Regions from separate parts of the Pelotomaculum isophthalicicum JI genome, predicted to be linked through region 2. Evidence: riboswitches for the same ligand, from Rfam matches in the RefSeq annotation. Region 2 holds a riboswitch; the other holds the start of a gene.

Region 1 (7,491 bases), on a different contig from region 2:
TTTTTAGCATTAAATAGCAGCTTAATATAAAAAGAGCCCGGAGGCTCTTTAATAAACAATAGAACTAAATTTAGAAATCCATAGGTGGCATATGGGTCTCCTGAGCTATTTCGGATACCATGCCTGGTGGCTTCACCGGTGCTCCCGCGTCTCCTGGAGATCCCACTAAACCAATAAACTGCTGACCCGGGCAGGCGAAGCCGCCTAGTGTGCCGCACTGTGAACCGCCGAATTGGAAGGGTCCGCATGCGAATGTGAATGGTCTGCAAGGTTGCCCGAACTGGAAGGGTCCGCATGCGAATGTGAATGGTCTGCAGCCGAATTGGAAAGGTCCGCAAGGCTGCCCGAACTGAAATGGGCCGCAGAGGAATATCGGGCATCCACCGCCAGTTGAGGGGGGACCGGGAACGTATCTACCCGGACAGGCAAATGAAAACGAACAGAGATCCGGTGGCCTGCAGATATAACTCTGACTGCAGGTGAAAGCCGGAAAGCCGGTACAGGCAATTTCTGCTTGTGGATCGCTTCCCTGTTGCCCCATGGGATCATTATAGCTATCCCGAAACTTTTGTGCCAATACCTCCATATTTTCTTCGGTCAGAGAACGTTTTACCGGTTCCCAGATAATTTGGACTCTATCAACAGGGATGGTCCCAACGCCACTATCGGTTTCAAGACGTACACATTTCTGGTCGGTTGCTATTACAGTGCCATTAAGTATTCTTCCGTTGGATAGTTCAAGAACAATTTTTTTGCCTTTATTGGCTTGAAGTCTCTCTAACAATTTTGAATTCACTCCTTTCCATGGATATTTCATCCTACAATGTATGTTTATGTTGCGATGATTTAATTTGTTAATATGTATTAACAGTTTGTAGCAGGAATCTGGCAATAATGGGCGAATTAACTTATTTGTTTTTAAAAAAATATCTCCGAGCCAGACAACCTAAGCCCAAGTATGGGTGCCTGGCCGTCAGGGCGCGTTTGGAAACGAATGCACCTCCCATTGTGGAAAGGAGAAGAGGGCTCTATTTATTTCCGCTTTGTTCCTTCAACATGGGACAAAGTTTTATTTTTTTAAAATCATGGTTTTTACGCTCGTATGTTGTGTAGAATGGTCAAGCTTTTTTTCGAATTTGAGTGAAGGGAGGGCGGAATATCGCAGTCGCGGAATAAACCTTAGCAAAATTAATAATTAAAAGGGGAGATTTGTGTGAAGACAAAAAAATTTGTTGCTCCGTTGCTGGTAATGCTTTTAATTTTTGTTTTGGGTGTATTGCAGGGATGCGGCAGCCAACCGGCACAACAACAAGCCGCGCAGGTTCAAAATAAAGATATGATTTTAGCCACCACAACCAGCACTCAGGATACCGGGCTGCTTGACACGTTAGTTCCGGTGTTCGAGCAGAAAACCGGGTATAAGGTAAAGACTATTGCTGTCGGAACCGGACAGGCTCTGACTATGGGTGAAAAAGGGGAAGCAGATGTTCTTCTGGTCCACGCGCCGAAAGATGAAGTGAAACTTGTTGACAGTGGTGTGGGTATAAACTACAAACTGGTCATGCACAACGACTTTATCATCGTCGGTCCCGCCGGCGACCCGGCAGGCATTAAAGGAAGCAATGCCGTCGATGCATTCAAAAAAATAGCCGGTACAAAGAGCATCTTTGTATCCCGCGGCGATGATTCGGGAACCAACAAGAAAGAAAAAGAAATTTGGACTAGCACCGGAATTAAGCCGGAAGGCAGCTGGTATCAGCAGAGCGGCACAGGTATGGGCGCGACTTTAAACATCGCCAATGAGAAACAGGGGTATACCTTGACTGACAGAGGAACTTACCTGGCGCAACAAAAGAATCTCAAACTGGATATACTGGCGCAGGGCGACAAGTCGCTCCTGAATATTTACCATGTAATGCAGGTCAATCCGGAGAAATTCAGCAAGGTTAATAAAGACGGCGCTAAGGCGTTTGTTGATTTTATGATTAATCCGGATACCCAAAAACTAATCGGGGAGTTTGGCAAAGATAAATACGGTGAGCCGTTGTTCTTCCCTGACGCGGGGAAAAATGAACAGGATCTGGGCAAGTAATAGTTTTTTTGGGAAAAAGGGCTGTATCCTTTACGGATACAGCCCTACAGGTTATAATATGATTTAACGTAAACGCAATTACAAGGGTGTGTTAAAGTGCATGAATGGGCGCTGGCGGAATCAATAGTATTTACTGTTAATGAAGAGGCTGATAAAGAAAGGCTTAAAGATATAACCATGGTCAAAGTCAAAGTGGGTGAATTGCAGCAGATAGATCTGGATATATTTAAGTTTGCCCTGGAAAATGTCCTGCCATTGTCCAGCATACCGCTGGATATGAACAGGATAGATATTGAAATAGATGAGAGTACTTTAAAATGCAAAGTTTGCCGGAATGAGTGGAATTTTCGGGAGGCCGCCGGCAAGTTGCCGGAAGAGGAATCGGAGGCAATCCACTTTATCCCGGAAGTTGCGCATATTTATATAAGGTGCCCCCGCTGCGGCAGTCCTGATTTTGAAATTGCCAAGGGGCGCGGGGTTTGGATAGATTATATCAAAGGGGAGAGGTAATGGACCCCAGGCTAAACATCATCGATAAAAGGTTTGAAAATGTCCAAAGAATAATTGCCGTATCAGGAGGCAAGGGGGGTATCGGCAAGAGCTTGACTGCTTCCACCCTGGCGTTGATCTTAACAAAACAGGGTTTTCGGACCGGCCTGCTGGATTTGGATTTCTGCGGGCCTTCCGACCATGTGATCCTGGGCATTGAAGGAGTTTTTCCGGAAGAGGACAAAGGAATTATCCCGCCGGAAGTTCTAGGCGTCAGGTTTATGTCGATCACTTATTTTGCCGGCTATAATCCTGTCCCATTGCGGGGTGGCGAGGTTTCCAACGCGATTATTGAAATGCTCGCGATAACCAGGTGGAATGAATTGGATTTTTTAATAATCGACATGCCGCCCGGTACTGGTGATCCGGCCCTGGACATTATTCGTTTGATTAAAAGAGTAGAGTTTCTTGTTGTCACCACCCAGTCGCGGGTAGCCTTGGCAGTGGCGAAAAAAGAGCTGCAGGTATTAAAAGAGCTTGGGGTCCCTGTCGCCGGTGTGCTTGAAAACATGCGGCGAAAAGAACACTCTACCGTAAAGGAAGAGTTGAGTAGCTGCAAGGTTCCCTTTCTCGGCTCAATATTGTTTGATGATAACCTCGAAGATGCTCTTGGAGACCCGCGTGAATTGCTAAAAACGGATTTTGCCGCTAAGTTGGAAAGAATAGTGAAAGCTGACTTGATCCAATAAATATTGAACCGAGCTGAACATCATTAATAATCCTAAAAGTATAAGTTTGCTCAATATGGCATGGCGCTTACTTTACTAGCGCAACATACTATCTTATTGTTTGGGAAATTATGCTTTTCGGGTAGATTTGGAGGATTGGCGGCAGTGACACGACAGGTTCAACCGGGTGGCAAGACCGTTTCACGCTACCGTATCGTGATCAAAGGCGTTGTGCAAGGGGTGGGTTTCCGCCCCTTTGTTTATAACCTCGCGCAAGTCTGGGGGGTCAAAGGCAGCGTGTTAAATTCCAGCCGGGGAGTGGTGATCGAGGCGGAGGCTGAAGAAAACAACGTCGCCGGTTTCTTAAGTGAATTAAAAAACAACCCGCCTCAACTTTCCAGAATCAGCGACTACCAGTTAAGCAAGATGCCGCCGGCCGGCTATACTTCTTTTGTTATTTTAGCCAGCGACCCGGGTGATGAAAAAGAAGCGCTAGTACCTCCGGATGTGGCCATATGCGCGGATTGCGCCAAAGAGATTATTGACAGGAAAGACCGGCATTATCAGTATCCATTTACCAACTGTACAAATTGCGGCCCGCGCTTTACTATTATTAATGAGATCCCCTATGACCGGCCGAAAACTTCCATGGCTTCTTTCTGTATGTGCGACCAGTGCGCCCGGGAGTATCATGACCCGGCGGACCGAAGGTTTCACGCGCAGCCGACAGCCTGCCCGGTTTGCGGGCCGCATGTGGAAGTGCTTGACAGTGCCGGGAGAAATGTGGCCGGGAAGGAAAACTGGCTGGAAACCTGCTGGAACATCTTGCAAGATGGAAAAATTCTTGCTTTAAAGGGACTCGGCGGCTATCACCTGACCTGTGACGCGAAGAACAAAGAGGCTGTGAAGGCTTTGCGCCGGCGCAAAGGGAGGGACGCCAAGCCTTTTGCCGTGATGTGCCGGGACCTGGAGACCGTTCAAAAGTACTGCGTGGCCGGGGAAAAGGAGAAAGAATTATTAATTTCCCCCCTGGCGCCGATCATCATATTAAGAAAACACTTGCAGACAAGGCTGAATGAGGGCTTGCCGGAAGAACTCGCGCCCGGTTTAAAAACCTTGGGAGTAATGTTGCCGTACACGCCTTTGCACCTGCTCTTGTTTAGCGGGCCTTTAGATATGCTGGTAATGACCAGCGGGAATTACAGCAACCTGCCCCTGGTTAAAGATAACAGCCGGGCGGCGGGCGAACTTGGCGGCATCGCTGATTACTTCCTCCAGCACAACAGGGAAATAGTCAACCGCTGCGATGATTCCCTGATCCAGGTTGTTGACGGGGAACCCCATATCTACCGCCGCTCCCGGGGCTATGTCCCGCATCCTGTGCTGGTGCCCCGCGGGGAGGATGAGCCGGTCATTCTGGGGATCGGCGGGGAGATGAAGAACAACTTTTGCCTGCTCAAGAAAAATCAGGCCTTTATGAGCCAGTATATTGGGGAGATTGACAGTCTGGAAGGAGAGGAAAATCTTTTAACCAGCTTTTTCAATTTGCGAAAGTTAACTGACGCGATCCCCGAAGTTGTGGCGTATGACGCTCATCCGGGCTACGCTTCCGCCAGGGTGGCCCGCCAAATTCCGGCGCGGGCTTATTTTGAGGTGCAGCACCACCATGCCCATCTGGCCAGTTGCCTGGCTGAAAACGGCCTGGGTAACGAAGAAGTGATCGGGGCGATTCTTGACGGTACCGGCTACGGTACGGACGGCAACCTGTGGGGGTTTGAGATTCTAACCGGGAACTATGATGATTTTCAACGCCGGTTTCACTTGGCCTATGTCCCCCTGCCCGGCGGCGAAGCGGCCATCCGCCAGCCTTGGCGCACGGCGGTGGCTTACCTGCTGGCTTTTCTGGGCGAAGAAGGGAAAAGATCCGCCGGTTTAATTTTTCCGGAGAAGAATCTTGATGTTATTGAAAGAATGGTGGCCGGCGGGTTTAATTCACCGCTATCCTCGGGTTGCGGCCGGCTTTTTGACGCCGTATCCGCCCTTTTGGGCATATGCCGGGAAAACACCTATGAGGGACAGGCGGCCGTGGAGTTGGGGGAAGCCATTCAGGAAACAGCGGGTAATGATGATATGCAAACTTACCCTTACGAAACAAGAGAAGGAATAATTTGGCCGGGTCAGATGCTGGCGGCGATAATAGATGATAAAATGGCCGGAGTGCCGGTGCAGTCGATATCCGCCAGGTTTCACCGGACCCTGGTGAGTATGGTCGGTGAGGCGGTTGAGCGGGTATCCGGCGCTACCGGCATAAAAAAGGTAGCTTTGAGCGGCGGAACGTGGCAAAATCAGTATCTGTTCCGGACCGCGAAACAATATTTCAGCGCTCGCGGGTTTGAAGTGTTGTATCACCGGCAGGTGCCGGCCAATGACGGCGGAATAGCCTTAGGGCAAGCCATGATTGCGCACTGGAGGTGGCGGAAAAGATGTGTTTAGGCATACCGGGCAAAGTGGTGGAAGTAAATCAGGCGGAGAGTTGGGCGGTGGTGGAGAGCTTTGGCGTGCGTAAGAAAGTGGGTATCGCTTTAATTGACGAGGACCTCGTTCCGGGGGATTATCTGATGGTGCACGCGGGCTACGCGATTGGGAAAATCGACATGGAGGATGCTCGAGTCTCCCTGGAGCTATGGGAGGAGATATTGCATGCTCAATAAACTGCGCGACCCGGAGCTGGGCAAAAGAATTCTGTCCAAGCTGGTTCCCCTGGCCCGGGAAGCCGCCCGCCTGTTGGGACGGCCGGCTATATTTATGGAGGTTTGCGGCACGCATACCATGGCGATTGCCAGGAGCGGTTTGAGAAGCTTGCTGGCCGGCAGCCTGGAACTGAGAAGCGGGCCGGGCTGTCCGGTTTGTGTCACTGATCAGGGAGACATAGACAAAGTTATCGCCCTTGCCGCCGCCAGACATGACCTGGTTATCGGCACTTTCGGGGACATGCTGCGGGTGCCGGGGACAAACTCCTCACTTGAACAGGAGCGGGCTCGCGGCGCGCGGGTGGAAATATTTTATTCGCCGGCGGAGGCGGTGACCTTTGCCGCCGGACATCCCCGGGATGAAGTGGTTTTCCTGGGGGTCGGCTTCGAAACTACCGCGCCCGCCGTCGCGTTAAGCGTTGCCGCGGCTAGAAGCCGGGATCTGAAAAACTACTCGGTCTTATCGTTTCACAAAACGGTTCCCACTGTTCTGGAAATTTTGCTGAGTGATCCGGAATTAAAAATTGACGGGTTGATTCTGCCGGGGCATGTTTGTACGGTAACGGGGAGAAAGGCCTTCGATTTTGTCTCAACCAAGTTTAATGTGCCGGCTGTTGTTGCCGGATTTGAGCCGGTCGACCTGATGGAGGCGGCTTATTTGTTGCTGAAGCAGATCGTGAGCGGCCGGGCTGAAACTGTCAACGGCTACCCGCGCTTGGTCCGGGAAGAAGGGAATAATAAAGCGAAAGAAATCATGAAAGAATATTTTAAGCCGGTAGATGTTCAGTGGCGCGGTTTCGGCATGGTTCCGCAAAGCGGTCTGGCGCTGCAAGAAAGGTTTTCTTTATATGACGCGGCCGTAAAGTTCCCGGTTGAAGTTTCAGAATCCCCGCCGCCCAGGGGCTGTGCCTGCGGCGATGTCCTGAAGGGGAAAATAGTCTCGTCCGACTGCCCGTTATTCGCCAGGAAATGCACTCCTTTACAGCCGGTGGGTCCTTGCATGGTTTCCACAGAAGGAGCGTGCGCCGCTTATTATCAATACGAGTGGTCCAAGACGGGGTCTAGAGGAAATATAGGGGGGTGAGGAAATGGCTGAAGAAAAAGACAAGGACATCGTTTTGCTGTCCCACGGAGACGGGGGACTGCTTACCCATCAACTCTTGCAGGATTTTTTCTTACGGTATTTCAAAAATGACTTGCTCGACAGTTTAACTGACGCGGCTGTTTTTTCCTCGGAGCCGGGACGGATGGCGATCAGCACCGACGCGTTTGTGGTGGATCCGGTCTTTTTCCCGGGCGGCGACATCGGCAAGCTGGCTGTTTGCGGCACAATTAACGATTTGGCGGTAAGCGGGGCGCAACCGCTTTACCTGACTGCATCTTTTGTTATTGAAGAAGGTTTTCCATTCGCCGATTTGGAGAAAATAATCGC
Region 2 (7,491 bases):
CTGAACTGTTTAAGGAAGCCGATAATAGCATGTACCGGGAAAAACTCCATCACAAGGAAAGTGCCCGGAATGCCATTGTACAAGCCCTTACGAAGGCGCTCGCAGCCAGGGACTTTATAACTGAAGGCCACGCTGAACGCCTGCGCAGCCTTGTTGCCAGCATGGCCGCGGCAATCGGTATCCCCGAGTATAAAATAGCCGACCTCCGCCTGCTTGCACAGTTCCACGACATAGGTAAAGTAGGTGTTTCCGACAGAATTCTTTTTAAGCCGGGACCTTTGACCCCTGAGGAACGCTCTGAAATTGAGCTGCATTGTTCGATAGGTCACCGGATCGCCCTGGCTGCTCCCGATTTAACCCCAATCGCCGATTGGATCCTGAAGCACCACGAATGGTGGAATGGAAAAGGATATCCTCTTGGGCTTAAAGAGCAAGAAATTCCGCTGGAGTGCCGCGTTTTAGCCATAGCTGACGCCTACGACGCCATGACCAGTGATCGTCCTTACCGGAAAGCTATCACCCATGAAGCGGCAGTTAAGGAACTTGAGAGATGCGCGGGTTCTCAATTCGATCCGGTTTTAACACCTAAATTCATTCGAGTCTTAGAGGATATCAGATCCTTTTAACAATTTTCGACAAAGCATCTACTATTATTAAATAAATAATTTAAATACTATCGCCCCTAAATATAAAAATTATTTATTTGTCTAATAAGCTAATGTTATTTATAATCCTTATGAAATAAATATTCATAAGGAGATGTGTATTATGGCAACTGACTACCGTCCGATGTGGGAATCCATCGGACTCGATCTGGAGGCTCACGACCAGCTTTGTACAAAAGATGACAACTAAATAATATTTGAGGTGAAGGTTTTCCAATGATTTCCATTCAATAGGTTGGCATCCCAATCATAAACTCACTCTTGATTTTACCGACCGCAGCCGCGCTCAATATATCCTGCAGCATGACGGCAGTGCCATGTGATCTCTTTACTAATAACCTTCACTTCCGAGATAACGGGACTGCTCATGTCGTATTATTGCTCGACAGCCACCGGAGTAACCATCGTTTTGTCTGCGGCGCTGTTTTACCCGGGTATACTTCTGTTAAAACCAAGGTTCGCTTGATTCCTGGTTTCGATTTTTTAAACCAAAATTAAGCAGAGATGTACTTTTATCACGAAATAACTGGCCTTGCAGGTACTAAAACTTGAAATTATGTAATAGTAGTACTTAATAATTCCCATGGGGATTATTACTATTGACTTTGATTTTTACTTTGTTAGTCTATAGCTGGCACAGCAAGGTTATCGCTGAACGATATTTGTTCCCATATCGACAGGCTTACCAAAATATATTGACGATGCAACTAAGCCATCTACACCTGTCTGGGCATATAGTTCTGCATTATTTTCATTTATGCCACCCGCTGCCAGGATAGTGATTCTATTATTTTTTGCTCTGATTAGCTCAACTGCTTTTTTTAATTCAACAGGCGATATTTTATCAAATTGCAGGCCATCTACTCCTGTCTGGCATAGTAATAAAGCATCATCAATTGTCTCAACTTCCACGAGAAATTTTTTTTCACAGGTATAGTACTTACCTCTTAATCTTTTTACTGGACAACGAGAAAAATAAAAAGCTAACCTTGGCAAAGGATAGCTATATCATTAATTGAACATCAATGCCCTCCTTTCCAAAAGGGAGGTACAAAAGTTTCCTTATGTACCCATTAGCCGACAACCATATCACAAGACTTAGGTAGTAGGCTCGGTGAGCAAATATTTATTCAGTTGGGTTATCTCTCTAAGAACTAATAATTCCTACTGTTATAAATATATACATAAAAACCGGTAAGCTTTCTAGATTAGCATTTACAGTAAAAATGCCGTTAGAGCAAGAATCCTGCGTATTTGAATTATTAATTATAAATGATCATGCTCGCTACAGCCGTGATTACAACCTATAGAACTGGTGACCAGTTGTCCACTTAAATAATCAGAAGTAACTTTTTCAGCATCTCCTGAAGCACCTGTAATAACTTCCAACCCCACTGACCTCAGCGCATCGGCCATAGGGGGTCCCATACCACCAGCAATTATTACTCCTACTCCTTCCCTTATAAATAAGTTTGCCAATCCACCATGATTATGCTGGAGATCACTACTTGAAATTATTTTCTTTTCGCCAATTTTACCTTCCTCAACATTAAAAATAACAAATTCTTGACTGATGCCAAAGTGCTCGTTTATTCTACCCCGGTTATACGGCATCGCTATTTTCATTTCTTCAACCCCTTCATTTTATTTTAGAAATTGATTTTGTACCAATCATTTGCATTACATACTGGACATCTTGTGCGACGGCAACAAATGATATCTTGCCAATGGTGACCACAATTTTTACAGATTAGCTCGTATTTGGCAAGGCTGAAATTCCCGCCGGTTACCCTTAGTGCAGAACCATTAACCAGCGCTTCGGCAATTTTTTTCCTGGCAGTAGTAATTATTCTGTAAAACGTCGGCCTTGAAACAGCCATCTTTTGTGCACATTCTTCATATTCTAATTCTTTTAAATCTCTAAGCCGTATTGCTTCTAATTCTTCAATCGTTAGATGTATTTCAACAAGTTCAGTCATTGGTATTCCGGAAGGTTTAAAATAAGTAACCTGTGGTAATTGTTCAACTCTTCTGCATTTTGGTGGTCGTGGCATTATTACACCCCGCAGGTCAATCTATTTTTTCCATACCTTCTCGTAAATACTGATGAGCCAGATCAACATAAAGCTGCTTAACCCATGTCCAAAATTCCACATCTCTGGGTTCAGTATTTCTTATTATACGGGCCGGGTTGCCAGCCACAACGACTTTTTCTGGTATGCTTTGTTTATTCTTCACTACACATCCTTCGGCAACGATGGCCCAGGAACCTACTATGGCATTTAGACTTAAAATTGAGCCCATACCGATTAACGCATAGTCTCCAATTTCGTCGGCATGAATTATCGCTCCGTGCCCCAAGGTGACACTTTTACCGATCCGGCAAGTACCACCAGGGGGAGCATGAATCACTGTGCCCTCCTCTACAGCGGTGCCAGGACCAATTTCAATAGTCCCGTAATCACCTCTAATAACAGTACCGTGGCCTACATAGCAGTTCTCACTAATTCTAACGTCGCCAATGACCATAGCCAATTCACTCACGTAACTTCCCGCGCCAACTATTGGTGTTCTACCTGAAAACCGATACAGTGACATATACACCCTCCAAGTAATTATGAAATACTTTATATAGAACAACTTCAAAGATAGTAAAGCTAACAAATTTCGTTTTTTATTCATCTAATTGTTGATATGCTTCAATCATAATGGCACATTCTAAACGTTTTTTTTGCATTGCACAAAACAATTCCTCTGGCTTCATAATATCTCCGCTTGCATAATAAGAATTTGCATGGCAACCACCTGAACAGTAAAGTTTTGCCCAGCAATCACGGCATTCTTCTTTAGTTAATATGCTAGTCTTTCTAAATCTTTCACATAGCGCATCGTTCTTTATACCTGTATCAAGGTTGCCTATTATGAATTCATGCTTCCCAACAAACTGGTGGCAAGGATAAAAGTCCCCCTCTGGTGTAACGGCGAGGTATTCAGTGCCTGCACCGCAAGCTGCAATTCTTTTATACAAACAAGGACCTTTATAGATATCTACGTTAAAGTGATAAAACCTAAATGGCTTTCCTCCCTCCTTTATATTTTTTATATACGCATAGGCAAGCTGTTCATATTCATTAAGAATTTCCTGAATATGCTCTCTGCGGATGTGAAAATCCTCCCCTTTACCCACAACAGGTTCCATCGATATCTCTCCAAATCCAAGATCGGCAAGATGCAGCACATCCTTTGAAAAATCCGTATTTTTGGAAGTAAATGTGCCTCGGATAAAGTAGCTTTTGTTATTTCTTGAACGAACTAAATTCAAAGCATCAGCAAGTATTCTATCATATGTACCCTTGCCTGCGGCATCATACCTTATCGCATCATGAACTTCTTTCCGACCATCAAGGCTAATAACTACATTATCCATATTTGCATTGATATAGTTTATTTTATCGTCGTCAAGAAGCGTGCCATTTGTAGTAATAGTAAAGTTTATATTCTTATCTGCAAGTTTTCCGACTTCTCTCCCATATTCCACTGTTTTTTTAACAACAGTGAAATTAAGCATCGGCTCGCCGCCGAAAAAATCTATCTCTACATTTTTTCTTTTTCCGGAGTTGCTAACGAGGAAATCCACTGCATTAAAGGCTATCTCCAGCGGCATTAATTTTTTTGCCACCTTGTAACTTCCCTTGGAAGCAAAACAATATTCGCACATGAGGTTGCAGTCATGGGCTACATGAAGGCACAAGGCTTTTAAGCCTTTATCAATGTTCATATTGTTTTGAACAGCGGCCTGCTCAATTTCAGGGGAGAATAGAATGCCTTTTTCTACAAGTGAGTTAATCTCCTCCCATGCTTCTCTAATGCTTTCTGCAGGGTATTTCCCCTGTAACTTTTGTACTGCTTGTTCACATGTAAACGGGTTCTTGAATTGCGCCAGCAATTCATACGCCACTCTGTCTAAAACATGGATACTTCCACAGTTACCATCTATAGCAATGTTAATTCCACCCATGGAGTAAACATGAACCATCAACAGCATCTCCAAATTCAATCATCTTTCAAGAACAATTTCATCTCCTACGGATAGGATATGGCAACGTTCTTTAAGAAAACGCTTAATTTCACAGATAGCTATCATTCCGGTACAATGCAGCGGAATAACAGTTTCAACCCCATAATTCAAAAAACTTCGGATGGTTAATTCAATTCTGATATCTGGAACACCCTCCAGGTGCATTCCACCAATTAAACCGGCGATCTTTTCGCCTGGGTACAACTTTTGCGCATATCTGAGACAGTTTACTACTCCTACGTGGCTACATCCCACAAAAATATAAATCCCTTTGTTCCCTTTCAAAACAAGGATTTGCTCGTCAATAAACATATCATGTGATATCTCGTCATTCTCATTGCGGACAAAAAAGTAATGGGGAACATCCTCAAAGGTAACACCCCTTGGGATCATTGGTGATACTACAGCCACGCTATTTATTTGTTTCGTTATTACTGTTGAATTTATTCTTCCGCTAAGTTTTTTCCGAACATCACTGCTCCATGGAACACCAATACTCCTTTTTTCGGTTTCCCCACCACTGATGAAAAACCTTTCATTGAAGGCCTTAGGATGTATGTATATTGGCGCTAAGGCGTTGAGTTTACAAAAGTCCGGTATCCCACCTGTATGATCATAATGACCATGACTAATGACCAGAGCATTTGCTTTTGTAAGATCCACACCAGATGTTTCGGCGTTCGAGGAAAAAACATCCGTTTGGCCTGTATCGAAGAGAATATTCCCGTCATCTGTTTCTATCCACACGGAAAGTCCGTGTTCTGCGAGCAATCCTCTTTTTTTTGCATAGTTGTCGCATAAGATATGGATTTTTATCATAACTCTTTTTATTCCCGGGTTTTAATCTTTACTTCAAGTAGAATATTGTTTTATTATGTTCAATTAACTCTAGCTCTCGTCTTCTTCGTCCGGCGGGTGAGTGATGAAATACTCACGCTCAAGAAGTTCGTGATACTCCTCTGGTATAGGTACTGTAAGCTGTGACGTAGTTTCATCACGAGCAACCAGTTTGCAGACCAAATCATAACTACCGTCCGGATTCTTGCGCGGCCGCCACCGTTTGAGCATGGTCTCTTCACGTTCCATGTGGTCTTTGACTACATTACTACACCAAGTGAAAAAGCTTTCTTGCTGGTCATTGAGGTACTCAACCATTACCTGATCCTCCGCGCAATTACTAAATCTTTTAGATGAATTATTTTTATTTGCTAATCATTCAAACCGATTGCTAGTTATCAAATCCTGGCTGATCATCCTACGTGGCCCGCCATCCCTGGACTTTAACCAATCTTTTGGCGGCACAACCTCCTTGAGCATATCTAATTGACCCAAGGACTTTAGACGGTCGTAGATTAACTGCCAGGCGCAATCTATATCTTTGCTGATTTCACACTTACCATGTTGGGAACCTCCACAAGGCCCGTTTAAGAGGCTTTTGGAGCAAATAACATTATTCTTCTTATTTTTTATGACAAGTTTATCTAATGAAGTAATAGCTAGCTATTATAGACATGTTCCTATTGAGTCATATTTTCAGGGATAAAATTAGCAAAAAGGTTACTCTCATACTCCTCAATCTTACCTTGATCACAGAGCTTTGAAAAATTGGGGTCTACCGGCAATCCTCCAATATACGGTATCTGAAATTTCTGGGCGATCTCTTCACCCCGGCTAGGTCCAAACAACTCAAAATGTTCGCCGCAATGCGGGCAAACGGCGCCACTCATATTTTCAACCAGACCAAGTATGGGAATATTCATCATTTGGGCCATCTTTATTGCCTTGCTCACGATCATGACGGCAAGATCTTGTGGTGAAGATACAACAATCAAGCCGTTGAGAGGCAGGGATTGCATAACAGTCAAAGGAACGTCACCAGTGCCGGGCGGCAAGTCAACAAAAAGGCAATCAAGGTCACCCCAGGCCACGTCGGTCCAAAACTGTTTGACTGTACCGGAAATTACCGGCCCGCGCCAAATAACCGGGTCATCTTCATTGGCGGTCAATAAGTTTAGTGACATAACTCTTATCCCACTATTGCTGATTGAGGGGAATAACGCGGAGCCGTTGCTTCTTACCCCACTCTTTAAACCAAACATTTTTGGCAGGCTCGGGCCGGTGATATCCGCGTCCAGCACTCCCACCGAATGGCCTTTTTTTCTATATTCACAAGCAAGTATTGATGTTATAGAAGATTTTCCCACACCGCCTTTTCCACTCATGACAGCGATAACGTTCCTGATATTGCTAAATTCGTTTCCGGTCAATTTCTCAATACCGGGATTGCCTTCATGACCACACCCGCCGTTTTTTTCATTGTCACATGTAGAATTTGAATTTTGTTGCATTGTTTTAATTCCTCCTTAGTTTTACAGTATACAATTAATGATCGCAGGCATTATCCCCTGTTTCCAGATTGCCGGCCAAAAACAGCCTGACGATATCTTCCGGACTACCTGAGGCTGAATTAGCGCCAACTACTACATTTACGCCATTCTGGTTGAACAATTCCTGTGCCCGCGGGCCCATACCACCGGCAATGATAATGTTAGCTCCTTTTTCGCCCAGTAATCTCGGGTACAAACCAGGCTCATGCGGCGGGGGCGTAAATGATTCTTTTTTTAGAATTTCTTTGGTTTCAGGGTTGACGTCAAAAAAATCAAATCTTTCACAATGTCCAAAATGCATACATAACTGATCTCCTGCGATAGGTAGCGCGATTTTCATTTTTTACTTCCTTTCACTGTT

The links. A riboswitch is a leader RNA that binds a small molecule or an ion and turns the genes downstream of it on or off. The one in region 2 is predicted to bind molybdenum cofactor.
Region 1: another riboswitch for molybdenum cofactor. It lies ahead of L7E55_RS13880 (ABC transporter substrate-binding protein); the one in region 2 lies ahead of L7E55_RS15920 (beta/alpha barrel domain-containing protein).

The regions. Positions count from the first base shown of each region.
Region 1 covers NZ_JAKOAV010000030.1:33,011-40,501, reverse strand. Annotated here, with positions in the region: gene L7E55_RS13885 (LSm family protein) at 71-784, opposite strand; molybdenum cofactor riboswitch at 919-1,035, shown strand; gene L7E55_RS13880 (ABC transporter substrate-binding protein) at 1,250-2,092, shown strand; gene hypA (hydrogenase nickel incorporation protein HypA) at 2,189-2,602, shown strand; gene L7E55_RS13870 (P-loop NTPase) at 2,572-3,330, shown strand; gene hypF (carbamoyltransferase HypF) at 3,475-5,802, shown strand; gene L7E55_RS13860 (HypC/HybG/HupF family hydrogenase formation chaperone) at 5,793-6,020, shown strand; gene hypD (hydrogenase formation protein HypD) at 6,010-7,143, shown strand; gene hypE (hydrogenase expression/formation protein HypE) at 7,148-7,491, shown strand, end outside.
Region 2 covers NZ_JAKOAV010000044.1:3,306-10,796, forward strand. Annotated here, with positions in the region: gene L7E55_RS15915 (diguanylate cyclase domain-containing protein) at 1-626, shown strand, start outside; gene L7E55_RS17815 (hypothetical protein) at 1,033-1,131, shown strand; gene L7E55_RS15920 (beta/alpha barrel domain-containing protein) at 1,311-1,661, opposite strand; molybdenum cofactor riboswitch at 1,680-1,794, opposite strand; gene L7E55_RS15925 (NifB/NifX family molybdenum-iron cluster-binding protein) at 1,932-2,291, opposite strand; gene L7E55_RS15930 (DUF134 domain-containing protein) at 2,315-2,719, opposite strand; gene L7E55_RS15935 (gamma carbonic anhydrase family protein) at 2,736-3,263, opposite strand; gene scfB (thioether cross-link-forming SCIFF peptide maturase) at 3,340-4,701, opposite strand; gene L7E55_RS15945 (MBL fold metallo-hydrolase) at 4,723-5,562, opposite strand; gene L7E55_RS15950 (hypothetical protein) at 5,632-5,829, opposite strand; partial or broken gene L7E55_RS15955 (methylenetetrahydrofolate reductase C-terminal domain-containing protein) at 5,956-6,186, opposite strand; gene L7E55_RS15960 (Mrp/NBP35 family ATP-binding protein) at 6,261-7,091, opposite strand; gene L7E55_RS15965 (NifB/NifX family molybdenum-iron cluster-binding protein) at 7,126-7,470, opposite strand.